Regions from separate parts of the Pseudobutyrivibrio xylanivorans genome, predicted to be linked through region 2. Evidence: predicted binding sites of a transcription regulator. Region 2 holds the regulator's gene; each other region holds the start of a gene.
What was found. The regulator HrcA, encoded in region 2, represses chaperone genes, less so after heat shock. The targets are predictions, from matches to a motif close to TGTTAGCACTCNNNNNNNNNGAGTGCTAACA.
Positions count from the first base shown of each region.

Region 1: a site for HrcA is predicted at 4,028-4,058, ahead of htpG (molecular chaperone HtpG). Genes of this name have one in related genera too.
Region 3: a site for HrcA is predicted at 3,786-3,816, ahead of groES (co-chaperone GroES). Genes of this name have one in related genera too.

Region 1 covers NZ_CP043028.1:152,220-163,040, forward strand. Annotated here, with positions in the region: gene FXF36_RS00695 (glycoside hydrolase family 13 protein) at 1-1,570, opposite strand, end outside; gene htpG (molecular chaperone HtpG) at 1,789-3,864, opposite strand; gene FXF36_RS00705 (LacI family DNA-binding transcriptional regulator) at 4,150-5,127, opposite strand; gene FXF36_RS00710 (carbohydrate ABC transporter permease) at 5,139-5,993, opposite strand; gene FXF36_RS00715 (carbohydrate ABC transporter permease) at 5,993-6,856, opposite strand; gene FXF36_RS00720 (ABC transporter substrate-binding protein) at 6,935-8,236, opposite strand; gene FXF36_RS00725 (DUF6465 family protein) at 8,569-9,030, opposite strand; gene FXF36_RS00730 (peptidylprolyl isomerase) at 9,283-10,269, opposite strand; gene FXF36_RS00735 (glyoxalase) at 10,272-10,526, opposite strand; gene addA (helicase-exonuclease AddAB subunit AddA) at 10,665-10,821, opposite strand, start outside.
Region 2 covers NZ_CP043028.1:2,567,563-2,578,383, forward strand. Annotated here, with positions in the region: gene rpsT (30S ribosomal protein S20) at 1-222, opposite strand, end outside; gene hemW (radical SAM family heme chaperone HemW) at 353-1,570, opposite strand; gene lepA (translation elongation factor 4) at 1,557-3,362, opposite strand; gene hrcA (heat-inducible transcriptional repressor HrcA) at 3,564-4,616, shown strand; gene grpE (nucleotide exchange factor GrpE) at 4,665-5,261, shown strand; gene dnaK (molecular chaperone DnaK) at 5,370-7,265, shown strand; gene dnaJ (molecular chaperone DnaJ) at 7,452-8,618, shown strand; gene galT (UDP-glucose--hexose-1-phosphate uridylyltransferase) at 8,865-10,358, shown strand; gene gltX (glutamate--tRNA ligase) at 10,464-10,821, shown strand, end outside.
Region 3 covers NZ_CP043028.1:2,688,347-2,699,167, reverse strand. Annotated here, with positions in the region: gene FXF36_RS12200 (adenylosuccinate synthase) at 1-776, opposite strand, end outside; gene FXF36_RS12195 (DegV family protein) at 825-1,697, opposite strand; gene groL (chaperonin GroEL) at 1,790-3,424, opposite strand; gene groES (co-chaperone GroES) at 3,464-3,748, opposite strand; gene FXF36_RS12180 (Mbeg1-like protein) at 3,919-5,076, opposite strand; gene FXF36_RS12175 (NfeD family protein) at 5,085-5,819, opposite strand; gene FXF36_RS12170 (CPBP family intramembrane glutamic endopeptidase) at 5,852-6,493, opposite strand; gene FXF36_RS12165 (HAD hydrolase-like protein) at 6,480-7,133, opposite strand; gene FXF36_RS12160 (DNA gyrase/topoisomerase IV subunit A) at 7,130-9,370, opposite strand; gene FXF36_RS12155 (DNA gyrase/topoisomerase IV subunit B) at 9,405-10,821, opposite strand, start outside.

The DNA.
Region 1 (10,821 bases), 1.0 Mb from region 2:
CGTAGTTACCGAAGATAATACGGTCTCCATAGAACTCAACCTCACGTGGATAAGAGGTAAGATTACAATAAACGTAAAGGCGTTCCTCTTTTGCCTCACGGGTATAGATAAAGACATCACTTGGTGATGCAACCTTTCTATATGTCCCCTCTGATAGAGCCTTTGAGTTCTTTCTAAACTCAATCATTTTCTTATAGAAATTCAGGATGCTATTTTCATCATCTGATTCAGAAGCTACGTTTATAAATGATTTATTTTCATTTATCTTCAGCCAAGGCTCACCATTTGTAAAACCTGCATTATCAGTTGAATCCCACTGCACTGGTGTACGAGCATTATCGCGGCTTGTGCGAAGAATGATTTTTCTTCTAATTGAATGTGTCAGAAGCATACGCTTTAACGCTTTATTTACATTATAGGATTCTATATCTCTTATATCGCTAAGACCTCGGAAATCACCATTTGTCATTCCAATTTCTTCGCCTTCATATATAAACGGAATACCTTTTAAAGAAAGATTTAGCCCGCACAAAAGCTTCGCACTTTTCTCCCAGTACTCCTTAGTATTTCCAAAATGATTTATCGAACGAACCTGATCATGGTTCTCTAGATAATTTGCTGGAATCTCTAGGGCATTCTGCCACTTATCCAATACCTTTATCAATTTATATGGCTTATAACGCTTTTTAAACCATTTAATTCCGCCCCTGCTATCTACATCCATGTGTTCAAAAAAGAATACCGTATCAAGCTCTCTTTTTTCCTCGTCACACAGCTGCTTAGCATCGTCAGGCGTAACCAGCACCGTTTCCCCAACAATAAATGTCTTGTACTTAGACCAAACATCTTCATTAAAACGTCTGAGCAAGTCATGGCAGCCCTCGGTATTTAAGTAATATTCCTTTCCTGTTAGGGCTAAATGTTTTTTTCCATTATCCAGACTTGTTTTGTATATGATGTTAATGACATCACATCTGAAACCTGCAATACCTTTATCAAGCCAGAAGCGCATAATATCTGTAATTTCATTATAGACTTCAGGATTATGCCAATTCAAATCTGGTTGTTTTTTGCTAAAAAGATGAAGATAGTAATCACCTTTATCTGTCTTCGACCATGCTGCGCCGCCAAAAAAAGACCCCCAATTATTTGGCCTTTTTCTTCCCTTGCCCTCTCTAAAATAATAGAAGTCTCTATACTTTTCATCACCATCAAGAGCCTTTTTGAACCACTCATGCTCATCCGAGGTGTGATTAATAACAAGGTCCATTATTATTTTTATACCGAGTCTTTTGGCACGACTGATAAGCCGTTCCATATCCTCCATTGTGCCATATTCTGGATTGATGCCCTTATAATCAGAAATATCATAGCCATTGTCATAGCCAGGGCTTTGATAAACAGGACTGAGCCAAATAATATCGACCCCTAAATCCTTAAGATAATGAAGTTTAGAAATGATTCCAGGAATATCACCTATTCCATCCCCATTACTGTCGCAAAAAGAGCGTGGATAGATTTGATATACAATAGAATTCTTCCACCATTTTTTGTTACTAGCTGTCGCCATATTTCCCCCAACTCATAAAAAATACGCTGATTATAGTGCGTATCCTCCCCATGAATCTATGATAGTCTAATGTACATAGTTTTTCAATAATTTATTCACACTTCTATCACATTACTAACATATTATTACGAATTCTTGCTCTACATTATAGCAATTATTAGAAAATGGCAGACATTTCTGTCTGCCATTCGTTATAAATGCAAGCTTGCATTCAAATATTACTTTGCTAATAACATCATGATTTTGTTAGAACGTGCAACAAATTCAGTCATTGCCTCAGGTGATAATGGTGCATTTGCAATCTTAGCCAAATCATATAGCTGAGCTGCAAAAGTTGGCACGTTTTCAGAGTCCTTATTGTTAAGAATGTACTGAACTAAATCATTGTTTGCATTAAGTACAAGTGTCTCTGAAGCTGAGCCAAACATTCCCATGTCCATTCCACCCATAGCATACATCTTCATCATGTCCTGCATACGGCGGCTCTCTTCAGATACTGTGAGCATTGAAGAAAGATCCTTGTTCTTGAACTTCTCAACCTTAACATCAAGGCCTTCATTATTAAGTGCCTTACGGAATACTTCAGTAAGAGTCTCTGTCTCAGACTTAAGCTCGTCCTCGGCTGTCTCCTCTACCATAGTATCTGTAACATCTGCATCGATACGGCAGAACTTATAATTCTCATTACGCTGCTCAAGCTGAGTAATAAATGAAGTATCAATTGCGTGATCAAGGATAACCGCATTCTGTCCCTGCTCCTTGAACATGTTTACATACTGTGACTGCTGCTGAAGATCTGTTACATAGTAAACTGTCTTTCTAGTGTCCTCTGGCTCCTTGTTTGCATCTGCATCCTTTGTCTCATCGACAACCTCTGCCTCAACCTTATCGCCATTTTCATCTGTAGCCTTTTCTTCCTTAACTAGAAGCTCTGGAAGAGTAATATAAGCATCATTAATATCCTTGAATAAGATGTAGTCATTCATCTTATCGCAGAACTTATTATCCTTTAAGCAACCGAACTTGATGAATGGAGCGATATCATCCCAATACTTCTCATAAGATTCCTTTTCAGTCTTGCACATTCCAGTAAGCTTATCAGCAACCTTCTTTGTAATGTACTCAGAAATCTTTGTAACAAATCCATCATTCTGAAGTGCAGAACGTGATACATTAAGAGGAAGATCTGGACAGTCAATGACACCCTTAAGGAGCATTAAGAATTCAGGAATGACTTCCTTAATATTATCAGCGATAAATACCTGATTATTGTAAAGCTTGATTGTTCCTTCAATTGAATCGTACTCAGTATTAATCTTAGGGAAATATAAAATACCCTTGAGATTGAATGGATAATCCATGTTAAGATGAATCCAGAAAAGTGGCTCCTTATAATCACGGAAAACATCACGATAGAACTTCTTGTAGTCTTCTTCTGTGCACTCAGATGGAGACTTTGTCCAAAGTGGCTGAGTCTCATTAAGAGGAACTGGGCGCTTAACAATCTTCAGTTTGTCCTTTGCTGGAGAAACCTCTACCTGCTCCTTCTCTCCGTTTTCGTTTTCCTTTTCTTCAAACTTGGCTTCCTCGTGAATCTCTTCGATTACTTTATCTGTGTCTCTCTTGTCAGCTGCATCGATTGTCTCATACTCTTCAGGTGCATCCTTCTTTGAAAGATAAATCTCTGTAGGCATGAATGAGCAATACTTCTCGATAACCTCACGAGCACGATACTCGTTAGCAAACTCAAGGCAATCTTCATTCAAGAAAAGTGTAATCTTTGTTCCAACTGAATCCCAGTCGCCATCGCCCATTTCAAACTCTGTGCCGCCATCACATTCCCAATGAACTGCTGTAGCGCCATCCTTATATGAAAGAGTATCAATGTGAACCTCATCTGCAACCATGAATGCAGAATAAAATCCAAGACCGAAATGTCCAATAATCTGATCCGAATCAGCCTTGTCCTTGTATTTCTCAAGGAAATCTGTAGCGCCAGAGAAAGCAATCTGATTAATGTATTCATCAACCTCTTCAGCTGTCATACCAAGACCATTATCAATGAATGTAAGAGTCTTGTCCTCAGGGCTTACGATAACCTGAATCTTTGCCTTGTAATCAAGTGGAAGAGAATATTCTCCCATCATGTCTAACTTCTTAAGCTTTGTGATAGCATCACAGCCATTTGAGATAAGCTCTCTATAAAAAATATCATGGTCACTATATAACCACTTCTTAATTACTGGAAAAATATTTTCACTTGTGATTGATAAACTACCTTTTTTGTTACTCATTATCCTCACTCCTTATATACACCGCTGTTACGCTAACAAGCCTTAGAGTTTCTTCTTTCGGCTATAGAATGCCTCATTCAGAAACCTAAGAGCTTGTTAGCTACAGCTCATTATTTATCACTGAAATATATGATAATACTGAGGATTTGAGAAGTCAATAGATTTTTAGCACTCTATTAATAAGAGTGCTAACAAAAATACGATATTTCTGGCTGTTACACTTTCATGCCATAAAATGTCATACAAATAAAAGCACTTTACAAACTTTGCAAAGTGCTTTCGTATTTATGTACTTTCTCGTTTTACTAGCGTAACTGGCAAGAGGGTTCGCTTTGGAACAGTTTTGCCTTCTGAGGCGTCGATAACCATATCAACAGCTGCCTCTGCCATTTCTTTTATTGGCTGATGGATTGTGGAAATCGGTGGGTCGGTGATTTGTGAAATCATAACATCATCAAAGCCCACAATCTTTAAATCCTCTGGAACTCTTCGACCTATCTTTGCGCAGACCTGAAGAACCTGTGCAGCGATAAGATCCGAGCTGGCGAAAACACCGTCTATCTCTTCGTCCAACTCAAGAGCCCCTTCCAACAGCTCATGATAATCCAAACTATTATACTGACCAATTGAAGTTGAAACTATTTGGTAGAAGACATTGTTCCGCTTACAAACATCCTCAAATCCTATAGCTCGATCATCAGCAGGCATCAAATTTTCTGAAACACCACTGACCATCAAAAGCTTTTTACAACCGCAATCAATCAAATGCTGAGCAGCAAGCTCACCGCCCTGTCGGTTATCGCATTCAACGGCCGCAGTACCGTTTTCAACGAATCGCTCAACAGTGACAAGTGCAATATTGCTGTCAGTGAACTCCTGCACTGCAACGCTGGCTGAGAAAAGTATAATTCCAGCCACACGATTGCTAGTGCACATGTCCAGATACTCTTTTTCTTTGTTATTTCTCCCCTTAGTATTACAAAGGATAATCTTGTACCCTTTTTTACTAGCAGCATTTTCGATGTTGCTAATCATTTCCGAAAAATATGGATGCCTAATGTGTGGCACAATTACCCCGATTGTATTTGTAGTTTTTTTAGATAGAGATCTAGCGACTTCATTGGGCCTATAATTGAGCTTATCCATAGCAGCGTATACCTTCTTCCGAGTCTCGTCGCTAATATACCCCCTGTTGTTTAAAACCCTTGAAACAGTTGTAACAGTCAGTCCGCATTCTGCTGCCACATCCTTTAGTGTCGCCATATACTCTCTCCTTATTTAACTGCCCCAGCAGTAATTCCTTCTACGATATATCTTTGCAGGAACAAATACAAAAGAAGAATAGGAAGCATTGCTAAAAGAAGTGCTGCCATAATCAATCCTGTATCTGTTGAATAGGTGCCGTAGAATACTTTTGTTGCAATAGGAATAGTATATAATTCCTTGCGTCCAAGAACAAGTGATGGAAGGAGATAATCATTCCAAAATGCCATTGCGTCGATAATAGCAACTGTAGCAATTGTTGGCTTCAATATCGGAAATACGATTTGAGAGAAAATCTGCCATTTGTTACATCCATCAATTGTAGCTGCCTCCTCAAGAGAGATAGGCACATTTGTGTGAATACTTCCATGGAACATAAATGTAGCCATTGAAAGTGAAAAACCTATGTGCATGAAAATCAATGTAATTCTATGATTGAGTACACCAAAGATTCCACCATAAAGAGAAACAAGAGGAATCATGAGAACCTGGAATGGAATAACCATTGAAGCAATCATAAGTACAAATAAGATTTTGTTTGCCTTCCAATTATTTCTAACAATAAGATAAGCTGTCATTGATGATAAAATGATAGTTCCGATTGTAGAAAGAATTGTGATGAAAAGTGAATTTCCAAATGAGAGGAAGAAGTTCATCTTCTTTACCGCATTTGGGAAATTTTCCAAGGTAAATCCATGCTTACCGATAAGTGCCAAAGGATTTGCAGTAATATCTGCCTTAACCTTGAACACATTGATGATAACCATTATGAAAGGGAATACAAATGCTATAAACAAAAGTGTAAGGAAAATAATCATAATGGCATGTCTTATTTTTTTGTTGCGAGCTGCCTTTTCGTTTTCCATTATGCCTGCACCTCCCCTTTCTTACCAACGTATACTTGAATTCCACCAATAATTGCACAGATTACGAAGAGGATAAGAGCCTCAGCCTGGCCTGTACCATAATTCTTATTGACGAATGCCTGATTGTACACATGCATAGCTGCAAGTGCTGAGCTACCGTAAGGATCGCCATTTGTCAATGAAAGGTTAACATCGTAAACCATGAAGCATCTTGTGATTGTAAGGAACAAGCACTGAACAAATGATGCTGTCATAAGTGGAATTGATATGTGAATGATTGACTGTGTTCCTGTACAGCCATCAATTTTTGCCGCCTCAATAACATCTTCTGAAACGCTCATGAAACCTGCAACATAGATAAGCATCATATAACCAGCGTACTGCCAAACAGATACGATGATAAGTGCTGCTATCGCCCCTGTTTCTGTTGCAAGGAGTGACTTAGCCTGGCCTGATGAGATAGAGCCTGCCAACGAAACCAAAGCTTTATTGAATACAAACTTCCAAACATAACCGAGTACGATACCACCGATAAGGTTTGGAACAAAGAAACCTGCTCTAAAGAAATTCTGACCTTTGATACCACTTGTAACCATGTAAGCGATAATGAAGGCCACCGCATTTACCAAAATTACAGCGATTGCTGAATAGATAAATGTACGTCCAAGAGATGTCCAGTATCCAGCGTCTGCAAACGCATTTACGTAGTTGGTAATTCCAACAAATGGTTTGCTACGAGATACACCATCCCAGCTTGTAAATGTAAGGTATAAACCATAAATAAAAGGTATGATTACAACGCAAGCGAAAATCACTGTGGATACACCTGCAAAAAGCAAATACTGCTTTAATTTGTAGCTCATTGTATTTGTTTTCATATTATTCCCTTTCATATATTAGGGCCTTAGGTTATCCCAAGGCCCTATCATGTCAATTAAGGATTAGTGAGCAATAGGAGTTGCTGTCTTGAAGTAGTCAGTAACTTCCTTTGCTACCTCTGCTCTATCAATAGCCTCGTCAAGATACTTCTGCATAATCTCCTGTCCAACAACTGTCATGTGATCATCTGGAAGATAGTTGTAGTTAGGGATAAGATTGTTTGCATCAGCGTAGTTCTTAACTGAAAGTGAAAGTGGGTCAAGTGCTGAAGCATCGATATTATCAAATGCTGGAACAAGTGCACACTTCTCTGTAAGGAATGTATTTCCTTCAGCATCGTTTACAAGCCAGTTAAGGAAATCAAGTGCAGCCTGTCTCTGCTCCTCAGATGTTGCATCAGAGCTATCAACGAAGATGTACTTAGAACCACCACCAACAAGCTTTCCATTAGAACCATCTGTTGTGTTCTGTGGAACTGGCATCATGCCAAGGTGCTCTGTGTAGTCATACTGGTTGATTACTGACCAATCCCAGTTACCACCAAACATGAAAGCGATATCGCCCTGAGCAAGCTTCATAGATGTCTCTTCACGATCAGCATTTGAAGCAGAACCCTTAGCGTAGTTGTACTTAACAAGTGTCTCAAATGTATCCATAAGCTCGTTGTACTTCTGATTTCCAGCAAGGTCCTCTGTACCAGCAAGAAGTCCGTTTACATAAGCATCTGGATCAGCCTGCTCCTCATAAACCATTGGGAACCAGTGAGCTCCAAGTGACCAGTACTCTGAAAGAATACCTACTGGCTGCTCCATGCCACCAGCTACGAGCTTATCAAGAAGTGCCTGGAAATCATCAAGTGTTGCAACAGATGATGGATCAAAAGCTTCGCCTGTAACCTTCTCGATTGCGTCAGCGTTGTAAATAATTCCTCTAGCCTCTACGCAGAATGGGAAACCTGCGAGCTTATTATTAACTGTGATACCAAGTGTTGTATGACTAGCCCAATCCTGACCTGAAAGATCATAAGCATAATCATCTGCAAGTGAGTAAATATCCTTTGCATCTACCATTGTAATTGTGTATGGATCGTTTGATGCATACTTTGTAGCAACCTGAGATGCAACTGTTGTATCTGTATCAGCATTATATACTTCAACGTGAACACCCTTTGCTGCTTCGTACTCCTCAGCCATCTCCTCGAACTGAGTCTGAATCTCTGTCTTAGAGTTAAGGATTGTGATTGAAACCCCTGTGCTCTCTGCCTTCTCACCTGATGAAGCTGCTCCTCCATCAGAACCACCACATGCTACAAGTGAAGCTGACATAGCAGCTACCATTGCAAGTGACACTAACTTCTTCTTCATTACAATTAACCCTCCTTCAAAAATAGGTTGTGTGTTGTTTATGTGAAGATATTATCATTGCTATGTGATTGTGTCAATCGGTTGACATACGATTTATTGTGTAAAATACTAGATTTGTGAATAGAATGCAAAAATAATATAGTGAATTTGTGTAAATTTACTACAATGTTTGAGTACATTTGATTGTTTTTGAGTATTTAGGGTAATCCTGTAGATATTCTTTTAACGGGTGTATGTCATACGAATGACATACACCCGTTAAAAAAGGTCATATCGTATATACGATATGACCATACGTTACAACAATAAAATTTACTTCTCAAAAATAATAATTAAAGATCTACTGAACCAACACTGTCCTTATTAGCAACGTAATAAATCTTACGCTCTTCTGGCTTGATATAGATGCTAAGCTCTTCAAGTGTCTTGCCCTTGTAGTCTTTCTTGAAAGCAGCCTGTGCCTTCTTTAAGCAATCAGCCTCTGAGAACTCAAGTCCCTGATACTGAATAACTGCTGAAGTAGAAACTGCCTTCTTAGCCTTTGCAGCTGTCTTCTTAACTGTCTTTGTTGCAGCCTTCTTTGCTGTAGTAGCTTTCTTTGTAGCTGTCTTCTTAGCAGCTGTCGCAGTCTTCTTTGCTGCTGTAGCTTCTTTCTTAACTTCTTCTACTGCTTTCTTAGTAGCCTCTGTTGTACTAGCGACTGCTGCCTTTACAGTTGATGCTGCAGATGCAGCTGATTTTTTAACATCTTCAACTGTAACTTTTGCACTAGCGCTCTTTACATTAGTAACCATTTTTCACCCTCCTATTTGAGTAATAAATTCTTTGTTTTTTTATTTAAAACATATTATAGTCATTCTCTATTTTAATTGCTAGTCTATTGGTGTAATTTTCTACCAAATTAACAATAAAACCAAATATATAAATTCTTTTTATGATAATTTTACATCAAAAGAATCACTATTCTTAATAAAAAGAAAAAAATTATTATTCGTATGAACTTTATTACGAATAATAACTTTTATTTTTTTTGAAATTATGAAGCCTTATAAATTGTCGTTTAAGGTTTTAAAAAATGATGCAGATGTGAGTTCAGAAACATCCTCTGGGAATGAAATTTCATCCCATAATTTAGTATTCATATCAGAGAAATATCTCTCCTCTAAATCAGTAACAATATCATTCAAAACCTGCTTTCTTCTATTATCGATTATGACCTGTTTATTTGCTTCAGAAAGCTCTTCATTATACTTATCCAAACACTGGAAAAAGTAGTAACCACCATCTGCAGAAATTGCAGTTGAAACTTCATCTGTATCAAGATTGAAAACTACCTTATCAACCTCGTCTGGGTACTCTCCACGAGCAAATGTAACCTGGTAAGAATCAAGCTCTGTATAAGTGGACGCAAGACGTTCAAATGTATATCCATAATCAATCATGCCTTGGATTTCATTTGCCTTTTCCTTATCGGAGACAAACAAAACAAATGCTTCCATAACACGGGATTCATCTTCTGAAACTTCCTCATCAACTGAGTCCATTAAGCTTCTATATACCTTCATTGCTAGAACGTATTTTTCATACATTGCAGCAATGTCTTTTTTGCTTGCACCGGTGAAAGATTTTTCTGCAGAATTAAGTGAAGAATAATATTCCTTTGCTGCATCCTGGCATGCTTTTTGCTCAGTCTCTGTCAGTACAATTTCATGTTCCTCTGCGTAGAGATTTAAAACAAAAACACGTGTTAAATGTTCCATTGTTAAATCCTTGATGGAACCAGTCATTGTGTCGGTATCAAAATCCTCTGTCCAAAGGTTCACACCATCAACTGAACCATAGATATTTTTTTCGTTTAAAAGATATGTAAGTGCTTCTTTCTTTGAGCACTTCATATCACCGATTTTAAACACTGTATTTCGGCCACTATTAGTGTCAAAATAAACAGTTTTATCATTATATGTGCAGCCAGAAAAAGAAATTGAAATTGCACCCACTAAAAGTGCTGCACAGATTTTTTTGTAAAGCTTCATTCCTATCCCTCTACTATCAAATATCTTCCATCACCAATCGCAAAGACTTCCTCTGCAGAGAGGATTTCATCCTCTGTCATACCAGTGGTATCCATGGCATCTTCAAGATATTCAAGGACTTCTTTTTTATTCTTGCAAACAACAGCACAGACATCCTCAAGGAATTCTGCGGCTTCCTGCTCATCTTCTGCAACCTTCTCTGGGAAGAGCTTAAGCTGGTCCTTTAAAAATACTTCTATTACTTTCTTATCATACATGATCTAATTCTCCTAATCCGGCGGTTACAGCTACAAGCCTTAGTGTTTCTCCGCTCAGCTTAGAATGCGCTTGAGAAACCTAAGAGCTTGCTGCCTACCGCCTCATTTAAAAATATAAGCTATTATGTGAACTACATCTTATAAAGGTATCGCTTTATCCAACGCAAACGAGTAGATTACAACTTCCTTTACTGGAACGTTGTATGCTTTTTCGATTGCGGATTTGTAAAGCTGTAATTGCTTCTCATATCTTAGCACTAATTCCTGGTCTTCGTCCACTCTATCAGTCTTATAA
Region 2 (10,821 bases):
GCGGCTTACAGTGTTATCATGATAAACACCCTTTGAACCAGCCATCTCGATAACCTTGATAGCAGCCTTAAGCTCAGACTCAGCAAGTGCCTTATCCTTTGCCTCAACAGCAGCCTCAACACGCTTAACGTATGTCTTAACCTCTGATCTGATTGCCTTGTTGCGCTCAGTTCTAACAGCTGTTACCTGAACACGCTTCTTTGCAGATTTGATATTTGCCATGTGTTGCTACACCTCCAATTTGTATAAAAATAAAATGTTCAAATTTAAATACGTTGTAGCCGGACACGGACAGTTCAACGCATACTCAAATATAATAGATAATGAATCCCTCTTTGTCAAGAGTTATCATCTATTTATCTAATAAAAATTTTGAAAGGACCTGATTACTAACATCAATTCCTATATCAGTAAGGAAAAGTCTGCCTTCTTTGGCATCCATGAATCCCTGATTGCGAAGGGCTGTGATGATAGGTCCGTAGATTGCCTCGATATCAAGGCCAAACATCTGATAAAAATCGCTTCTGGCAATTCCATCTATTTTTCTAAGGCCGAGGAACATGAATTCTTCCATTGCTTCCTTTTTAGAAAGGACTTCCTCTGATTCAAAGTAGGGCGAGGACAGCTCGGATTCAACCTGTTTTCCAGAGGCAATAGCCTCGGAAATCTCGCAGTATTTATATATGTCGCGAATGTTGTTTGTTCTAACATTGTTAAATAAAGATGCTGAGCCAAGACCTAGACCAAGATATGGAACTCTGTCCCAGTAGCCTACATTATGACGGCAGATTTTGCCTCCGCGGGCATAGTTGGAAATTTCGTATCGCTTGTAGCCTTTGGCTGCTAAATAGTCCATGGTGAATTTATAAAGCCTGTAGGATTCTTCGTCAGTAGGAAGGTCCTCAGTTTCCATTCCAGCCTGCTGCTTAACAGCATCGAATTTGTATTTGTCGTAGAATGGTGTACCCTCCTCAATGATAAGAGAGTAGGCTGAAATATGCTCTGGACGGAGCATGGTAACAGCGTTAAGTGTTCGCTCAAGCTTTTCTCTAGTCTGATGAGGCAGTCCTGTCATAATATCTACGTTTACATTGTCAAAGCCAGCTTTTCGAACTAAATCAAATGTGTGCAAAAAGCGGTTGTAGTCGTGGATTCGACCGAGCTCCTTGAGCTCGTCATCATTTGCTGACTGAAGACCGATACTAAGTCTATTAATGCCGATGGAACGGTATACATTAAGCTTTTCAGCAGAGAGAGTACCAGGATTGCATTCCACAGAAATCTCCGCCATCGGATTCAGCTTGAAATACTGCTTGACCGTGGTGATAATTGCATCCATTAAATCTTCTGAAAGCCAAGATGGGGTGCCACCACCTACATATATAGTAGAAACAATACAATCAGGATGGCTTGCAGCCTGATACTTAATTTCTGTGCATAATGCAGCAACATAGCGTCGCTGCATTTTTTCATCAAAAACCCCTGACAGGAAATCGCAATATAAACATTTTTTTACGCAAAAAGGTATATGAATATATAGTTCGATAGGTGTCATTTTAGTCCTCGTCAAGCTTAAGAACGCTCATGAAGGCTGCCTGTGGAATCTCCACATTACCAATCTGACGCATTCTCTTTTTACCTTCTTTTTGCTTCTCGAGAAGCTTCTTCTTACGAGAAATATCACCGCCGTAGCATTTTGCAAGAACGTCCTTGCGCATAGCTTTTACAGTTTCGCGGGCGATAACCTTTGAACCAACGGCAGCCTGAATAGGAATCTCGAAAAGATGGCGTGGAATCTCGTCCTTGAGCTTTTCACACATTTTGCGTCCACGCTCGTAGGCTGTTCCGGAGAAGACGATGAATGAAAGTGCATCAACTTCTTCTTTATTAATAAGGATATCAAGCTTAACAAGCTCGGATTTCATGTATCCCTTCATTTCATAGTCGAAGGAAGCATATCCACGTGAGCGGCTCTTAAGTGCATCAAAGAAATCATAGATGATTTCATTTAGTGGAAGAGTATATTTGATGAGGGCGCGAGTCTCCTCAATATATTCCATGCTGATGTATTGTCCACGACGTTCCTGGCAAAGGTCCATAATTGCACCGATGTAGTCGCTTGAAACCATTATCTCGGCTTCAACTATTGGTTCTTCCATGTAATCAATTTCAGAAGGATCTGGAAGATTGCTAGGATTTGTAAGTTCTATCATTGCGCCATCCGTCTTGTGGACACGGTAAACAACTGATGGAGCTGTAGTAACCAAATCCAGGTTATATTCACGTTCAAGACGCTCCTGAATAATTTCCAAATGTAAAAGTCCAAGAAAACCGCAACGAAATCCGAAGCCCAAAGCAACAGAAGTCTCTGGTTCAAACTGAAGAGCTGCATCATTAAGCTGAAGCTTCTCGAGAGCATCTCTTAAATCTGGATATTTCGCACCGTCTGCAGGATACATACCACAGTAAACCATAGGGTTAACCTTTTTGTAGCCTGGAAGTGGTTCAGCTGCAGGCTTTTCCTTGTGAGTGATTGTATCACCTACACGTGTATCACGGACATTTTTAATAGAGGCTGTCATGTAGCCAACCATGCCGGCTGGAAGCTCGTCACATGGAATGAACTGACCTGCTCCGAAATAGCCAACCTCAACAACATCAAACTCGGCACCTGTTGCCATCATGCGGACAGAATCCCCAACCTTGAGAGTTCCTTCCTTAACACGGCAGAATACAATAACGCCCTTGTAAGGGTCATAAAGTGAATCGAAGATAAGTGCCTGAAGAGGCGCCTTTGGGTCGCCCTTTGGTGCAGGAAGCTGATTTACGATAGCCTCCAAAACATCATGAATATTAAGGCCTGTCTTTGCAGAAATCTGTGGAGCATCCTGAGCCTCGAGACCGATAATGTCTTCGATTTCCTCAATGACGCGATCTGGGTCTGCAGAAGGCAAATCTATCTTATTAATAACAGGAATAACATCAAGGTCGTGGTCAAGGGCAAGGTAAACATTTGCCAAAGTCTGAGCCTCGATTCCCTGGGCTGCATCAACTACAAGAATCGCACCATCGCAAGCAGCGAGAGAGCGGGAAACCTCATAATTGAAATCCACGTGACCTGGAGTATCAATAAGATTAAAGATATATTCCTGACCATCATCAGCCTTGTAGATGATACGAACGGCCTGAGACTTGATTGTGATTCCACGCTCACGTTCAAGATCCATATTATCAAGAACCTGTGCCTGCATCTCGCGGTCGGTCAGGGTACCTGTCATCTGTATGATACGATCAGCAAGGGTAGACTTGCCGTGATCGATGTGTGCAACAATGCAAAAATTTCTAATTTTACTCTGATCCATAAATTCCTCTTCTTATTTATATTTCTTAACCTTGAATAGTTTACCATGTTTGGCGTTTTTTATCTATTTATAAATATAAAAAAAGGATAAAGTCTGTTGACAAACTATTTGTGTAGGTGTAAATTAACATCAGTAAATGATTAGCACTCCAAATAAGTGAGTGCTAACAAAATTAAGACCTTTCCAAAGTGAGGTGAATGTATGGCTGATACAGAGCTTGATGAGAGAAAAGTTAAAATACTAAACGCTATTATTAAGAACTATTTAGAGACAGGAGAGCCGGTTGGTTCCCGTACAATTTCTAAATATACCGATTTGAATTTAAGCTCAGCCACCATTCGAAATGAGATGTCAGATCTTGAGGATTTAGGCTACATTGTTCAGCCTCATACCTCGGCAGGCCGAATTCCTTCGGACAAGGGCTACAGATTCTATGTTAACAATCTGATAGCTGCCAAGGACAAGGAAGTTTCACAGATGCAGGAATGGATGATTGAGAAGACTGAGAAGATGGAAAATCTTCTTAAGAATGTGGCAAAGGTTCTTGCAACCAACACACAGTACGCAACAATGATTTCTGCACCAGCAGTTGTTTCAAATCGTTTGAAGTTTGTTCAGCTTTCAGCTGTCGACGAGCATCAGGTACTTTCGGTAGTTGTCATGGATGGCAACATCGTTAAGAACAAGATTATAAATGTTGAGAAACCACTAGATAATGAAACTATGTTGAAGCTAAATATGCTTCTCAACACAAATCTTAATGGCCTTACGGTTGACCAGATTAATCTGGCACTTATTACTAGACTTAAAGAGCAGGCAGGCATTCATGATGAAATCATAGCCCAGGTGCTTGATACCGTAGCTGAGACAATCACTCAGGATGAGGATTTGCAGGTTTACACCTCAGGAGCTACCAATATTTTTAAGTATCCTGAGCTTGCGGATTCGAAGAAGGCATCAGAACTTTTAGATACCTTTGAGGAAAAGCAATCACTTATGGAATTGCTTAGTGATAGCTCAACAGATGGTGAGAATACAGGAATTCAGGTATATATCGGTGAGGAAACACCAATTTCTACCATGAAGGATTGTTCGATTGTTACAGCAACATACGAGCTTGGCGATGGAGTCAAGGGTACCATTGGTATCGTTGGTCCAAAGCGAATGGATTACGAGAATGTTGTTGATAATATAAAGAGTCTCAAGGGACAGCTTGATAAATTACTTAAAGAAAATGATAAACGTGGGACTTGATGAAAGTTATTAAGGAGATAGTTAGTAGTGGCAGAGAATACAGAAAAGATGGAAGAGTTTTCTACTGAAGAAGCAGTTAAAGAGGCAGTAGAGAACGCTGAAGAAATGACAGAAGCTACCGAGAATTCTGAGGCAGAGCAGACAGAGGCTGATAAGGCCGAGGGCGAAGCAAAGGAATCTAAGAAGGGCTTCAAGAAGAAAGAAAAGAAAAAGGATAAGAGAGACGAGCAAATCGAACAGCTCAATGACAGGGTTTTACGTCAGATGGCAGAATTTGAAAACTTCCGCCGTCGTACAGAGCAAGAGAAGTCTCAGATGTTTAGCATGGGTGCTAAGAACATCATTGAAAAGATTCTTCCTGTAGTAGACAACTTCGAGAGAGGTCTTGCTACAGTTGAGGAGGGAGCAGATCCATTTGCTGATGGAATGCTCATGATATACAAGCAGTTGCTTACAACTCTTGAAGAGGCTGGTGTTAAGCCTATCGAGGCTGTAGGACAGGAATTCAATCCAGATTTCCACAATGCAGTAATGCATGTTGAGGATGAGGAAGTAGGCGAGAATATCGTCGTAGAAGAATTCCAGAAGGGCTACATGTATAATGACAGCGTAGTTCGTCATTCAATGGTAAAGGTTGCTAACTAGGTGATGTTTAAAACCGAGTAAGCGAAGGTTTTGAACATCAGGAGGCCCATTGGCCGACGATACAAATTTAGACAGATTACACTAGTAAGAAAATAGGAGGAAATAAAAATGGGAAAGATTATTGGTATCGATTTAGGAACAACTAACAGCTGTGTTGCTGTTATGGAAGGTGGAAAGCCTACCGTTATCGCAAATACAGAGGGTGCTAGAACAACACCATCTATCGTAGCTTTTACAAAGACAGGTGAGAGACTTGTCGGTGAGCCTGCAAAGCGTCAGGCTGTTACAAATGCTGAAAAGACAATCGCTTCTATCAAGAGAGATATGGGTACAGACAATGGCCGTATCATCGACGACAAGAAGTACAGCCCACAGCAGATTTCAGCTATGATTCTTCAGAAGCTTAAGAGTGATGCTGAGAACTACCTTGGTGAGACAGTTTCAGAGGCAGTTATCACAGTTCCAGCATACTTCAACGATGCTCAGCGTCAGGCTACAAAGGATGCTGGTAAGATTGCAGGTCTTGATGTAAAGCGTATCATCAACGAGCCTACAGCAGCTGCACTTGCTTATGGTCTTGATAACGAGCAGGAGCAGAAGATTATGGTATACGATCTTGGTGGTGGTACATTTGATGTATCTATCATCGAAATCGGTGATGGTGTTATCGAAGTTCTTGCTACAGCTGGTAACAACAGACTTGGTGGTGATGATTTCGATCAGAAGATTACAGATTGGATGCTTGCTGAGTTCAAGGCAGCTGAGGGAGTAGATCTTTCTACAGACAAGATGGCTCTTCAGAGACTTAAGGAAGCAGCAGAGAAGGCTAAGAAGGAACTTTCTTCAGCAACAACTACAAATATCAACCTTCCATTCATCACAGCTACAGCTGAAGGTCCAAAGCACTTCGATATGAACCTTACACGTGCTAAGTTTGATGAGCTTACACATGATCTCGTAGAAGCTACAGCAGGTCCTGTTAACCAGGCACTTAAGGATGCTGGTCTTAACGCTTCAGAGCTTTCAAAGGTACTTCTTGTTGGTGGTTCTACAAGAATCCCAGCAGTTCAGGATAAGGTAAAGGCTCTTACAGGACACGAGCCAAGCAAGACTCTTAACCCAGATGAGTGCGTAGCTATCGGTGCTTCTATTCAGGGTGGTAAGCTCGCTGGTGATGAGGGTGCAGGCGATATCCTTCTTCTTGATGTAACACCACTTTCTCTTTCAATCGAGACAATGGGTGGTATTGCAACTCGTCTTATCGAGCGTAACACAACTATTCCTACAAAGAAGAGCCAGATCTTCTCTACAGCAGCTGATAATCAGACAGCAGTTGATATCAACGTTGTACAGGGTGAGCGTCAGTTCGCTAAGGATAACAAGTCACTTGGACAGTTTAGACTCGATGGTATCCCACCAGCAATGAGAGGTGTACCACAGATCGAGGTTACATTTGATATCGATGCAAACGGTATTGTAAACGTATCTGCTAAGGATCTTGGAACAGGTAAGGAGCAGCACATCACAATCACAGCTGGTTCTAACATGTCTGATGATGATATCGAGAAGGCAGTTAAAGAGGCTCAGGAGTATGAGGCTCAGGATAAGAAGCGTAAGGAAGCTGTTGACACAAGAAACGATGTTGAGAGCTTTGTATTCCAGACAAAGAAGGCTCTTGATGAAGTAGGCGACAAGATTGATGCAGCTGACAAGGCAGCAGTTGAGGCTGATATTGAGGCAGCTCAGAAGCTTCTTGATCAGTACAGCACTCCAGAGGAAATGTCTGATTCTCAGATTGGTGAGCTTAAGGCAGCTCAGGAGAAGCTTACAGAGTCAGCTCAGAAGGTATTCGCAAAGATGTATGAGCAGTCACAGGCAGCACAGGGCGCAGCAGGTGCAGGTCCAGACATGAGCCAGTTCACAGGAGCAGGTGCGGGTGCAGGAGCAGGCGCTCAGGGCCCAGCTAACGACGACGTCGTAGACGCTGACTTCAAAGAAGTTTAATTTTTCTGAATATTATATGCTGTGAAATGACGAGGGCATTCAATGCGAGCCAGTAGGCAGCAAGCTCTTAGATCTCTCAAGCGAGACATATAGTCAAGCTGAGAGATACTAAGGCTTGTAGCCGTAACTGGCGTTGATAGAAGTTAGATTGTTATTTCACAGCTTATTTGTGTAAAGGATATTATTATGGCAGATAAACGTGATTATTATGAGGTCCTTGGAGTTTCCAAGACAGCCTCAGATAGTGAGCTTAAAAGTGCATACAGAAAGCTTGCAAAGAAGTATCATCCGGATATGAATCCGGGTGATGCAGAGGCTGAAAAGAAATTCAAGGAAGCCTCAGAAGCTTACGCAATTCTTTCAGACCCAGATAAGAGACGTCAGTACGATCAGTTTGGTCATGCTGCCTTTGAAAACGGCGGTGGCGGAGCTGGTGGTTTCGATTTCTCTGGTATGGATTTCGGTGATATCTTTGGCGATATCTTTGGAAGCTTTTTCGGTGGCGGCGGTGGTCGTGCATCAAATGGCCCAATGCGTGGAGCTAATCTTCGTGCAGCTGTTCATATCACATTTGAAGAGGCGGCCTTTGGTTGCGAAAAGCAGATTGAAATTGTTCTTAAGGATGAGTGTGCGGCTTGTCATGGAACGGGTGCTAAGCCTGGTACAAGCAAGCGTACCTGTACAAAGTGTGGTGGCAAGGGCCGTGTGATGGTTACTCAGCAGTCACTCTTTGGAATGGTTCAGAATGTTACAACATGTCCAGACTGTAATGGTACAGGTGAAGTTATTGACACTCCATGTCCAGATTGTAACGGTACAGGTTATGTTGCCCGCAAGAAGAAGATTTCAGTATCTATTCCTGCTGGTATTGATAACGGCCAGAGTGTACGTATTCGCGAAAAGGGTGAGCCAGGACGCAATGGCGGTCCAAGAGGCGATTTACTTGTAGAGGTTATCGTTGCAAATCATCCTATTTTCCAGCGTAGAGATTATGATATTTATTCTTCAGCACCAATTTCATTTGCACAGGCAGCACTTGGTGGAGAGGTTATCATTGATACTCTTGATGGCAAGGTTTCTTACGAGGTTAAGGCTGGAACTCAGACTGATACTACAATTCGTCTCAGAGGAAAGGGTGTACCTTCGCTTAGAAACAAGTCTATGAGAGGCGACCACTACGTTACTCTGGTAGTTCAAGTTCCTACAAGCCTTTCAAAGGATGCAAAGGAAGCTCTTCGTAAGTTTGACGAGCTTACAGGTAGTACCACTGTAGGTGGTCCAAAATCTGTAAAGCCTGAAAAGAAGCGTAAGGGCTTCGCCGACAAAATTAAAGACGCTATTGACGATTTATAATCGTAGTAAAAATGTTTAGAAATCAACTTGTAGCTATCAAGCTCTTGGTGTTGCTGCAAGGCACATTCTAAAGTGCCTGTAAGTAATACCAAGGCTTGAGAGTGTAACAAGTTGATTTTTTTATCGACATTTTTGCATTTTTTTAGTTGTAATTGCACATTTTTCACTCTTAAAACACAGATTTGGAAACTGAATTGTGTTAATATAGTTTCGTAGATATAATTTCGACTTTTACGGAGGATACGTATGTTACAGGAGAGTATTAAGAAATTAGTTCAGTACGGAATTGATACAGGTCTTACACCAGAGTGTGAGCGAATCTATACAACAAATCTTCTTCTTGAATGCATGAAAGAGGATGAGTACACAGATCCTGATTGTGATTTAAGCAATAGTGTTCTTGAGGATGTGCTTGCTGATCTTTTAGATGAGGCTGTAAAAAGAGGCATCATTGAGGATTCAGTTACTTACAGAGATTTGTTTGATACAAAGCTTATGAATCAGCTTTGCCCTAGACCATCTCAGGTTATTGATAAATTCAATGGTATATATAAAAAGGATGGTGCAGAGGCTGCTACTGACTATTTCTATAATCTTAGTCGCAGTTCTGACTATATCCGTACATATAGAGTTAAAAAGGATTTAAAGTGGACAACAGAGACAGACTACGGAACATTGGATATCACAATAAATTTATCTAAGCCAGAGAAGGATCCAAAAGCAATTGCTGCTGCAAAAAATGCAAAGCAGTCTGCTTATCCTAAATGTCAGCTTTGTATGGAAAATGAGGGTTATGCTGGCCGTACTAACCATCCAGCAAGAGAGAACCACAGAATTATTCCTATCATTATCAATGATAGCAAATGGGGCTTCCAGTATAGCCCATATGTATATTACAACGAGCATTGCATCGTATTTAATGGTGAACATACACCTATGAAAATAGAGCGTGCCACCTTTGTTAAGCTTTTTGATTTTGTAAAGACTTTCCCACATTATTTCCTTGGAAGTAATGCGGATCTTCCTATTGTTGGCGGTTCAATTCTAAGCCATGATCATTTCCAGGGAGGTCATTATACATTTGCAATGGAAAAGGCTCCAATCATCAAGGAGTTTACAGTTAAAGGTTTCGAGGATGTTCATGCAGGTATTGTTAAATGGCCACTATCTGTAATTCGTCTTCAGTGCAAGGATGAGAAGCGTATTATTGATTTGGCAGAGCATATTTTGAACGCCTGGAGAGGTTACACTGATGAGGCCGCATTTGTTTTTGCTGAGACAGATGGAGAGAAACATAACACAATTACTCCTATAGCAAGAAAGCGCGGAGAATTATTTGAGCTTGATTTAGCCCTCAGAAACAATATCACAACAGAGGAGCATCCCCTTGGAGTTTATCATCCACATGGGCATCTTCATCACATCAAAAAGGAGAACATCGGTCTTATTGAGGTAATGGGACTTGCAGTTCTTCCAAGCCGTCTCAAGGCAGAGATGGAGGAGCTTGCTGACTATATCGTCTCAGGAAAAGACATTCGCTCAAATGAAAATTTAGAGAAACATGCTGACTGGGTGGATGAATTTATAAAGAATTATGATGCAATCACAGATGATAATGTAATGGAAATTCTTCAGCAGGAAATCGGAAAGGTATTCTGTCAGGTGCTTGAATGTGCAGGAGTATTCAAGTGCACCGAGGAGGGTCAAAAAGCGTTCCTTAGATTCATCGCAACATTGTAAATACTTACACTTGAAAAATTTAATTTTTGGTATAGAATGATTAAGGACTGCGGTTTTCACAGTCCTTAACTTTGTATTTAATAAATGGTATGAGAGGAAATATAAATGAGTAAAGTAAGAACACGTTTCGCACCATCACCAACTGGTCGTATGCACGTTGGTAATCTTCGTACAGCTCTTTATGCGTACTTAGTTGCAAAGCATGAGGGAGGAGATTTCCTTCTTAGAATCGAGGATACTGATCAGGAGCGTCTTGTTGAGGGTGCCGTTGATATTATCTATAGAACACTTGCAGCTACAGGCCTTATTCATGATGAAGGTCCAGATAAGGACAAGGGTGTTGGTCCTTACGTTCAGTCTGAGCGTCAGGCGCAGGGCATCTATCTTGAATATGCTAAGAAGCTTATCGAAAAAGGTGAGGCATATTACTGCTTCTGTGATGATGAGCGTCTTGCAGAGTGCA
Region 3 (10,821 bases), 120 kb from region 2:
TGCTTAAGCTCCTGAGCTGGAATACCAGCACCAATGCAGCCATAAGGTGCAAGTGTTGACGAAGATGTAACCATTGGATAAATTCCATGATCTGGATCCTTAAGAGTACCAAGCTGACCCTCAAGAAGGATTGTCTTGCCTTCCTTGATTGCGTTCCAAAGGTAAGCTGAAGTATCACAAACATAAGGAGCAATCATGTCACGATACTGATGAAGTGTATCAAGAAGCTCTTCTTCTGTTAGAAGTGGCTTGTGATACAAATGCTCTAAAAGAACATTCTTCTGGTCGCATGTACGCTTAACCTTTTCCTTGAGAAGTTCCTCATCGAAAAGTTCCTGAACCTGATAACCAATCTTTGCATACTTATCTGAGTAGAAAGGAGCAATGCCGCTCTTAGTTGAGCCGAAAGAAGCCTTTCCAAGGCGTTCCTCCTCGTACTGATCAAAAAGGATGTGGTATGGCATAACAATCTGTGCTCTGTCAGATACCAAAATACGTGGAGCAGGTACTCCTTTATCTACAATGGATTTAATCTCGTTCATAAGAATTGGAATATTGAGAGCAACTCCATTTCCGATAATGCTAGTGGTGTGATTATAAAATACACCTGAAGGAAGTGTGTGAAGAGCGAACTTACCATAATTATTAACTATGGTGTGACCTGCATTAGCTCCTCCCTGAAAGCGTACAATAATGTCTGCATTTGCAGCCATCATATCTGTAATCTTTCCCTTTCCTTCGTCGCCCCAATTGGCACCTACAACTGCTTTTACCATAACAATCCTCCTAAATAACCAAAAATATATATTTGAATAAGCTAAAGCTTAATCAATATCAATTAACTTCTTTGTAATGGTACAAGCGAGAGCACCTGGACCTATGTGACAAGAAACAGAAAGTGATAAAGGATCTATCCAAATCTCTTTACCAGGGAACGCCTCAAGAAGCTCTTCTCTGAACTTCTCTGCTGCCTCCTGGTTCTGAGTATGTGCAATCGAAATAACTACATCATCTAAATTTTCAGTTTTAAGGACTTCTTTCATGTCCTTCTTGAGAGCGTCAATCATAGTCTGCTTAGCGGCCTTCATAGTTCTGGCTACTCCAAACTTATCAAGCTTTTCTCCATAAATTGCAAGTACTGGCTTAATCTTAAGAAGTGAACCAATAGCTGCAACGGCAGGAGTAAGACGTCCGCCCTTCTTCAAATATTCCAAAGTATCTACAGTGATATAGATAGTAGATAATGATTTATTAGAAATAAGAGCATCACAGATTTCCTGAGCACTCTTTCCTTCATCTGCAAGCTTTTTAGCCTCTAATGCTGAAAGCTTCTGAGTAACAGAAATACGCTGATTATCAACAACTACAACTCTGCCATCATAATCCTCTGAAAGCATCTTTGCTGTAGCGCAAGATGACGAAAGACCAGATGACATTGGAATGTACACAAGCTCATCATAATCTTTGAGAATATTGTCCCAGGAATCCATAAGATTACCTGTGATAGGCATTGAAGTAGTAATCTCCCCGCCTTGTGTAAGCTTCTCATAGAACTGTTCCTGAGTTAAATCAATATCCTCATAATAAAGCTGTCCATCAATATAAAAAGGCATTGGCTCAACGAAGATTCCAAATTCCTTGGACTGTGCCTGAGTAATGCCACTATTGCTATCTGTAAGTATTGCTACTTTGCTCATAATTCACCTCATTAATTATTGGCTTAAAATAAAAAGCACCGCTGATTATGATACCATAACCAGCGGTGAAATAAAACCTAAAACCAAAAATTTTAGTACATGCCACCCATTCCTGCACCTGCAGCAGCTGCAGCGGCAGCATCAGCAGCAGGATCTTTGATGTCAGCTACAACTGACTCTGTAGTAAGAAGTGTTGAAGCAACAGAAGCAGCATTCTGAAGAGCTGTACGTGTAACCTTAACTGGATCAAGGATACCAGCCTTAACCATGTTTACATACTCCTCTTTATAAGCATCGAAGCCTACACCATCCTCAGCCTCGCGAACCTTGTTAATGATAACTGAGCCTTCAAGACCAGCGTTAGCAGCGATATAGAAAAGTGGAGCCTCAAGTGCCTTAACAATTACGTTTGCACCAGTCTTCTCATCGCCAGAAAGAGTCTCAGCAAGCTCTGCAACCTTCTTCTGAACGTGGATATATGCAGAACCACCACCTGCAATGATACCTTCCTCAACAGCAGCACGTGTAGCGTTAAGAGCATCTTCCATACGAAGCTTAGCTTCCTTCATCTCTGTCTCTGTAGCAGCACCTACACGGATAACTGCAACACCGCCTGCAAGCTTAGCAAGTCTCTCCTGGAGCTTCTCCTTGTCGAACTCTGATGTAGTCTCATCAATCTGACCACGAATCTGAGCAACACGAGAATCGATAGCTGCCTTATCACCAAGGCCATCAACGATAACAGTGTTCTCCTTGTTAACCTTTACAGACTTAGCACGTCCAAGCTGATCAAGTGTAGTATCCTTAAGCTCAAGTCCAACCTCCTCTGAGATTACCTGACCACCAGTAAGGATTGCGATATCCTGAAGCATCTCCTTACGTCTGTCGCCATAGCCTGGAGCCTTAACAGCAACAACGTTAAATGTTCCACGAAGCTTGTTAAGGATAAGTGTTGTAAGAGCCTCACCCTCGATGTCCTCAGCAATGATAAGGAGTCTTGCACCTGACTGAACAATCTGCTCAAGAACTGGAAGGAGCTCCTGAATGTTAGAAATCTTCTTGTCTGTAATGAGGATATATGGATCATCAAGGTTTGCTTCCATCTTGTCCATGTCTGTGCACATGTAAGCTGAAATATAACCTCTGTCAAACTGCATACCTTCTACAAGGTCAAGTTCTGTCTGCATTGTCTTAGATTCTTCGATTGTGATAACACCATCGTTAGAAACCTTTTCCATAGCGTCAGCTACCATCTGACCTACTTCATCATCACCAGCAGAAATAGCAGCTACTCTAGCAATCTGCTCCTTGCCGTCAACAGCCTTTGACATAGATGAAATAGCATCAACAGCGCAATCTACAGCCTTCTTCATACCCTTTCTAAGAACGATTGGGTTAGCACCTGCAGCAAGATTCTTCATGCCTTCCTTAACCATAGCCTGTGCAAGGACTGTAGCTGTTGTAGTACCGTCACCAGCAACATCATTTGTCTTTGTAGCTACTTCCTTAACAAGCTGTGCACCCATATTCTCGAATGCATCATCAAGCTCAATGTCCTTTGCAATTGTAACACCATCGTTTGTGATAAGTGGTGCACCGTAAGACTTTGCAAGAACTACATTACGTCCCTTAGGTCCGATTGTTACTCTAACCGTGTTTGCTAATTTATCAACGCCTGCCTCAAGAGCCTGTCTTGCTTCTGCGCCATACTTAATCTCTTTTGCCATTTTATTCTACCTCTTTTCTCAATTTAAGATAAAAACCAATTATTCAACAACTGCTAAGATATCATTCTGACGAACGATAATGTATTCTTCGCCTTCAAGTTTTACTTCTGTACCAGCATACTTAGAATAGATAACCTTCTGGCCTTCTTTAACCTGCATAGTAATTTCTTTACCATCTACAACCCCACCAGGACCAACTGCAATTACCATAGCCTCCTGTGGCTTTTCCTGTGCAGCTGATGCAAGGATAATTCCTGACTTTGTTGTCTCTTCTGCCTCGCACTGCTTTAATACAACGCGATCTGTTAATGGAACTAACTTCATTTTATATTACCTCCTAAATAAAAAATCTGATTTCATCTGTTAGCACTCTATATGTTCGAGTGCTAACTACAAAAAGTATAATAGAATTCTACCAGAAAAGTTTCAAGCAAAAGCGATTAGTAATTTCGGATAGAATTCTATCAAAAGCTCAATATATCTCTATTTTTCTCTTATTTTCTCACTATTACATTTTTCGGGAGTTTTTCAGCGATAGGAAGAAGCTTCTCCAAGACTGTATTTTTAAGACTGTCCCCACCTACAGCAACAAGCTTATAAAGAACATCCATCACCAGTGCCTGATTTTCAGGATCCAGTGTCTGTATTTCCTTTGTTAGCGCTGCAATGGATTTCACCTTATTCTTTGTAATGTGTGACATTCTCGTTGCACCAGAAGAAGCCAATGATTCAAAAAATACATCACCGAAAGCTGCTCTTGTATCATAGTCAAAGCTTGCTACCCACTTCGTGATAATTTCATCTATCAGAAGTGAGGTCGATGACACCTTATCAACAGTAATAAAATGATTTCTTTCTATCTGCCATGACAACAAGTCATGCTGATTTATACCATGGGTAGAGCTTGTTACTACCTTTGTCTTGGACTTGCTATGCATAAGCATGCCAATGATGGATTCGTCTGGAATGTAGCGATGAATACGCTTAGCGATGGACTTATACTCTTGAGACTTAATTATTTCAGGAATAAAACCGGGACCATCATTATTATAAATCTCAAGAATTATATCCTTAATATGCGGTTTACAAAAAGCACATCCATAAACTGCAAAATTACCCCCCTTAGAATGTCCCCCAACTCGAAGATGCTTCATAGTGCGGGCAAAATTCTTGTTCAAATACTCTACCGCCTTCAGCTGACCACCTGTACCCTCTGAAAAGCACATGTTAAAATCCTCTTTCCAACCAACAAGCGTGTCGTCTGTTCCTCTAAAAGCAACATAAATCGTACCATCAGGTAGATAAAAGGTACAAACAGCAAATTGGGTCTGATTTTCAGCATCAACATGGTTTACAAATCCAGCCATCTTGATGCCACCGTACCGCTTTGACCTTGCCATTTTTTGCAATAAAAAAGGAGCTCGCTTTGTAAAGGAGGACTTATTTATAAGCTCCTCCTCTGAATATTTCGCAAAAAATAATTCGCAAGCATCCTCTAAAGATATCTTTTCTTTTAGACCTGGCCCAGGGACAATTCCATCAAACGCAGCATATACTAGCTCGCAGAAAACTACATTATCCACCTCATTAAATGGGTCAACTTCAAATGGTACATCTGATCTCCATACTAAATAGTCTTCAACGTTAGCCATAATTTTTCCTAGTCCTCAAATAAAGAATCCTCTGTCTCATTAAGTGAAACAGTCTCTACATTATCAACAAAAGGTTCATCTTCAAAAATTGACTCATCGCTGGCTTTTTTTGCAGAAAGTGGTGAATCTTCCATGTTGCGGGAATAATTTCTATCGCTATCCTTCTTATGATCATGAAGACCAATTCCCATCAAAAGAAGGGAGAAAAGCGATAATCCACCAACAACAATCATATAAACGCATGAATAAATTGTTCCATCAAAAAACTTCCAAGGTGTAAGAACAAGGATTGCAATACTGACACCAACTGTAGCAAGTCCAAAAATGAGGCTTAAAAACCAGGTACCTCTTTGGATATGAAAAAGAGCAAAGGACTGCTGAAGCATTACTGCTCCTAAAATAATTCCAATAATGCAAACCAAAGCATCAATATAAGCAGAAATATAATTTGCCTGGAAAATAAATATAGCGCCAATTATTACCAAGATAACACCCATTGTAAAACCGTAATTGGTAAGCTTAATATACTCGTGATTGAAGAAATACTTAATCATATACCATGCGCCAAATACAATAAATAGAATGCCAACGGCAAGTACAGAAAATGAATAGGCAATGGTAGAAATAAGGCTAGCATCAAGAGTCAATAAGCATACACCTAATGCGATAAAAACAAGTGATGTGACGATATGGGCTACCAGCGCCACCTTAGAATCCTTAATTTCTTCATTACTTTTTGACATACAAACGTCCCCCTTAATCCTTAAAGAATTCTCTAACTAAATAAAATAACTGTAAGATTGATAAGCCCATGGGCAAGCATACAAAGGGATAGTCTTTTCGTCTTTACATACATCACGCCAAGTGCAATACCAACGATTAGAGCATATATGAATTGTACTATATTATTATGTAGAATACCAAAACAAATTGATGATAAAACAACAGAAATGACAGGTCCGTACCATAAGCAAAGCTGCCCTGCTACAATTCCCCTCACAAGCAATTCTTCAAGAATTGGCACTGCAATTACATTGCATAATAACTTAATTAATAATGAGCCATCTGTAAGCGTACTGCTAGCCTTTTCAAATCCTGAGGATCTTGCAACAATACCGCTTTTGGTCAAAATAATATTTGTAACAATTCCAACCGCTACCACTAAAATAACATAAAGCAGATAAATTAATACCTGCCTTTTGTTTCTAATAGCTTCTGGTACTAGCCTAGGTGAAGCCCGATAGATTATTGTCATCGGAATGATTGAAATAGTTGCAGCACTCAACAGGCACAACAATCTACCATATCGATTTCCATAAGCATCTATCAAAAGCCCCGCCCCAAGCTGATAAATAACAAAATAAACCGTAAGCGGATATATAATCTGAAATACTCTATTGAATCTAATTGGTCTCAATGTAGTTTAATACCTCATCTGGATAATCAAAAACTGCAACAGCCCCATGGTGCTCTAAATCTTCTCTGGTTCCAGAGCCCCAAGTTATTCCCACGCAGTCAATACCAATTGAATTAGCACCAATACAATCAAATTCAGTATCACCAATAAGAATTGTTTCATCCTTTAAATGCCAAGGTGAACGTTTAAAGCAGAGCTCAAGAACCTGCGCTTTAGTATTTACCTTTGCATCTAAAGTCGCACCACATATTTCAGTAAAATATTTATCAATACCTAAATGCCCTAATATTTTTCTTGAAACAGCCTCAGGTTTAGAAGTACAGACACCAAGGCAATAACCTCTTTTCACTAAAGCCCCTAAAAGTCCCTCTACTCCTTCAAAAACTTCGACCTCCAAGCACCCATTTTCCTTATCATATAAATTGCGATAATAAGCAACCATCTCAACAAAATCTTCATCTCTTACATGGAGATATTCAGGAAATGATTTAGTGAAAGGTGGGCCCACGCATTTTAATAGAGTTGAATAATCAGGGATGTCATAACCATATTTTTCCAAGGTACGTTTAATACAAGTGATTATACTGGGAGCAGAATCGATAAGTGTACCATCTAAGTCAAAATATACATTTTTTATCATTTCTTTACACCTTTAGTATCACGGCTACCTATGTGAAGTCTATTTAAGGCAACTGGTTTGTTTTTAACCTCTACCTCCAAGGACTCTCCTTCACCTAATACATAAATATTTACCAGCTCATCTCCCTTGGCAAGCTTAATTCCACGAACACCTGCAGCAGCCTTCTTCTTTTCAGGAATGGTAGCTCCATCAATTCTAAGGAACATATCCTTTGCTGACTGCATAACCACAGTATCTCCCTCATTCAATACCTTGACGCAGATTACCTCATCCTTGTCATTAAGCTTTGTAGCGGCAATAAGCTTTCGACTTACGTCAAACTCTGAACCATCTACAACCTTAATCATTGCCTGCTTTGTTCCAAACAATAATTTCTTAGAGATAATGTGTTCCATTGAATCTGCAAGAAGAAGGTTCTCCTTGGTAAGGTCAATTTTAGAGCCCTTTTCAGCAGTATCAATAGGCTGGCCCTTGTCTCTGAACTTTCCAAATGGGAGGCTTAATACCTTAATTGTGTGCATATCTCCATTGTTGGTAAAGAGACAAATCTTATCGGTATTCTTACAGAATACAATCTTCTTGCACTCTGTCTCAGCAGCCTCCTTGTTACGCTCGTAAGTTGGCATGTCTACAACACGTGCATAAGCAAATCTGTCAATGAGAACTGCCACATCAATAACCTCAATTGGTTTCTCCTCAACAACAGCTTCTTCTACATTATCAATTATAGTACGTCGCTCGCGAGCATATTCCTTCTTGATTGACTGAAGATCCTTGATGATAACCTTTGCCATCTCAGCACGTGAGCCAAGAATCTTTTGATATTTTTCAATCTTGGCAAGAGTCTCGTCATAGTCTCCTCTAAGGGCTTCAATTTCAAGACCGATTAACTTCTGCAATCTCATCTCAAGGATTGCCTGCGCCTGACGATCTGTAAAATGAAGCTGTTCAGCATCACGTTTTGACTGCTGTGACTTAAACTTAATTCCAGCTGTGATTCCATCAACAAGACAAGCCTTTGCCATCTTAACATCCTTAGAACCTCTAAGAATTTCAATAATCAAATCGATAACGTCACAAGCTTTGATTAAGCCCTCCTGAATCTCCTTCTTGTCCTGTTCCTTGCCAAGAAGATGTGTGTACTTTCTAGTGCAAAGCTCATACTGGAAATTCACATGGTGTCTGATAATTGGGACTATACCAAGAGTCTCTGGCTTACCATCAGCAACAGCAAGCATGTTTACACCGAAGGTGTCCTCAAGACGTGTCTTCTTGTATAAAAGATTAAGCACATTCTGAGCATCAGCGCCCTTTCTAAGCTCAACGATAATTCTCATACCATTCTTAGAAGAAAGGTTTGAAATATCGGTAATGTCATTTGTCTTTTTAGTCTCAACAAGTGAGTAAATATCATTAAGGAACTTTCCAATGTTGGCACCAATCATTGGATAAGGAATCTCTGTAATTACAATCTGCTCCTTACCACCCTTAATCTTTTCGATTTCAGCCTTACCACGGATTTTGATTTTACCAACTCCTGTTGAATAAATCTCAAGAAGATCATCCTTATTTGTGATGATACCGCCTGTTGGAAAATCTGGTCCAGGGATATGCTTTAGCATTTGAGCTGTATTAATATCCGGATCCTTCATGTAGGCGATAACGCCATCAATAACCTCACCAAGGTTATGCTGTGGAATAGATGTAACCATACCTACAGCAATTCCGTCAGAACCATTGATAAGAATGTTTGGAACACGAACCGGAAGAACCTCTGGCTCCTTTTCTGTCTCATCATAGTTTGGCACGAAATCTACTACATTTTTATCAAGGTCAGCAAGATAAACCTCCTGGGCAACCTTTGCAAGTCGAGCCTCTGTGTATCGCATTGCAGCGGCACCATCTCCCTCGATTGAACCAAAGTTTCCGTGACCATCAACAAGTGGAAGGCTCTTTTTGAAATCCTGGCTCATAACAACCAGTGACTCATAAATCGAACTGTCGCCATGTGGATGATATTTACCCATTGTATCACCGACGATACGAGCAGACTTTTTATATGGTTTATTATAATCAACCTTCAGCTCATACATGTCGTAAAGTGTACGACGCTGTACAGGCTTAAGACCATCTCTAACATCTGGAACTGCACGGGCAAGAATAACAGACATTGAATAGTCAATGAAGGATTTCTGCATTATCTCAGAATATTCTGTTCTAATTATTTCCTGTGGCATTTTTAAAAATTACCCTTTCTTATATTTAATGGGATTAGGCGTCAATCTCAGCCTCTTTTGCATGCTTGTAAATAAACTCTTTTCTAGGAGCTACATCACTACCCATGAGAAGTTCTGTAACCTCAGATGCCATAAGTGCATCCTCGATTTCTACAAGCTTAAGCTTACGACGTTCTGGGTCAAGAGTTGTCTCCCAAAGCTGATCAGCATCCATCTCACCAAGACCCTTGTATCGCTGAAGTGTAAAGCTTTTACCTTCCATTTTTCTACGATATTTTTCAAGAGCAACATCATCGTAGAGATATTCCTCATCCCCCTTTGAAGGGATTGCTTTGTAAAGAGGTGGCATTGCAATATAAACATGACCTTCTCTGATAAGCTCTGGCATAAATCTGTAGAAGAAGGTCAGAAGAAGTGTGCTGATATGGGCACCATCCACGTCGGCATCGGCCATAATGACAATCTTGTCATAACGAAGCTTTGAAATATCAAAATCGTTTCCATAGCCTTCTGAGAAACCACAGCCAAAAGCATTTATAAGAGTCTTGATTTCTGCATTGGCAAGGACCTTGTCCATTGAAGCCTTCTCAACGTTAAGAATCTTACCACGAATAGGCATGATAGCCTGATACATACGGTTTCTTGCTTTCTTTGCAGAACCACCAGCGGAATCTCCCTCTACGATGAAGATTTCGCACTTGCTTGCATCTCTCGACTCACAATTAGAAAGCTTTCCATTCTGATCAAATGAGAACTTCTGCTTTGTAAGAAGATTAGTCTTAGCCTTCTCCTCTGACTTTCTGATTTTCGCACTTTTTTCTGCACAGGAAATAATGGCCTTAAGAGTTTCCAAATTTCTGTCGAAGAAAAGGACTAACTCATCCTGACAAACCTTCTGTGTAGCCTTTGAGGCATCAGGGTTATCAAGCTTAGTCTTAGTCTGACCTTCAAATCGTGGGTCAGGATGCTTGATACTTACGATTGCCGTGATACCATTTCTGACATCTGCACCAGTGAAATTAGCATCCTTGTCCTTAAGAATTCCTAGCTCGCGGGCGTAGTTATTGATAACTGTTGTAAGAACAGTTTTAAAGCCAGTGATATGAGTACCACCTTCGGAATTATAAATGTTATTACAAAAACCAAGGATATTCTCCTTGAACTCGTTGCAGTACTGAAAAGCAATCTCTAGCTCTATTCCGTCTGCTGCTCCCTTAAAATAAACAACATCGTGAAGAGTCTCAGCGGTCTTATTAATCTCCTTTACGAAGCCCTTGATTCCATCAGGCTCGTGGAATGTAAGATACTCTGGCTCCTCGCCACGCAAATCAGCATAGTTAATGGTAAGCCCCGGATTAAGATAAGCAGTCTCATGAAGACGAGACTTTACCTCATCCTCCTTGAAATATGTCTTCTCAAAAATCTCAGAATCAGGAAGGAAATTAATCTTC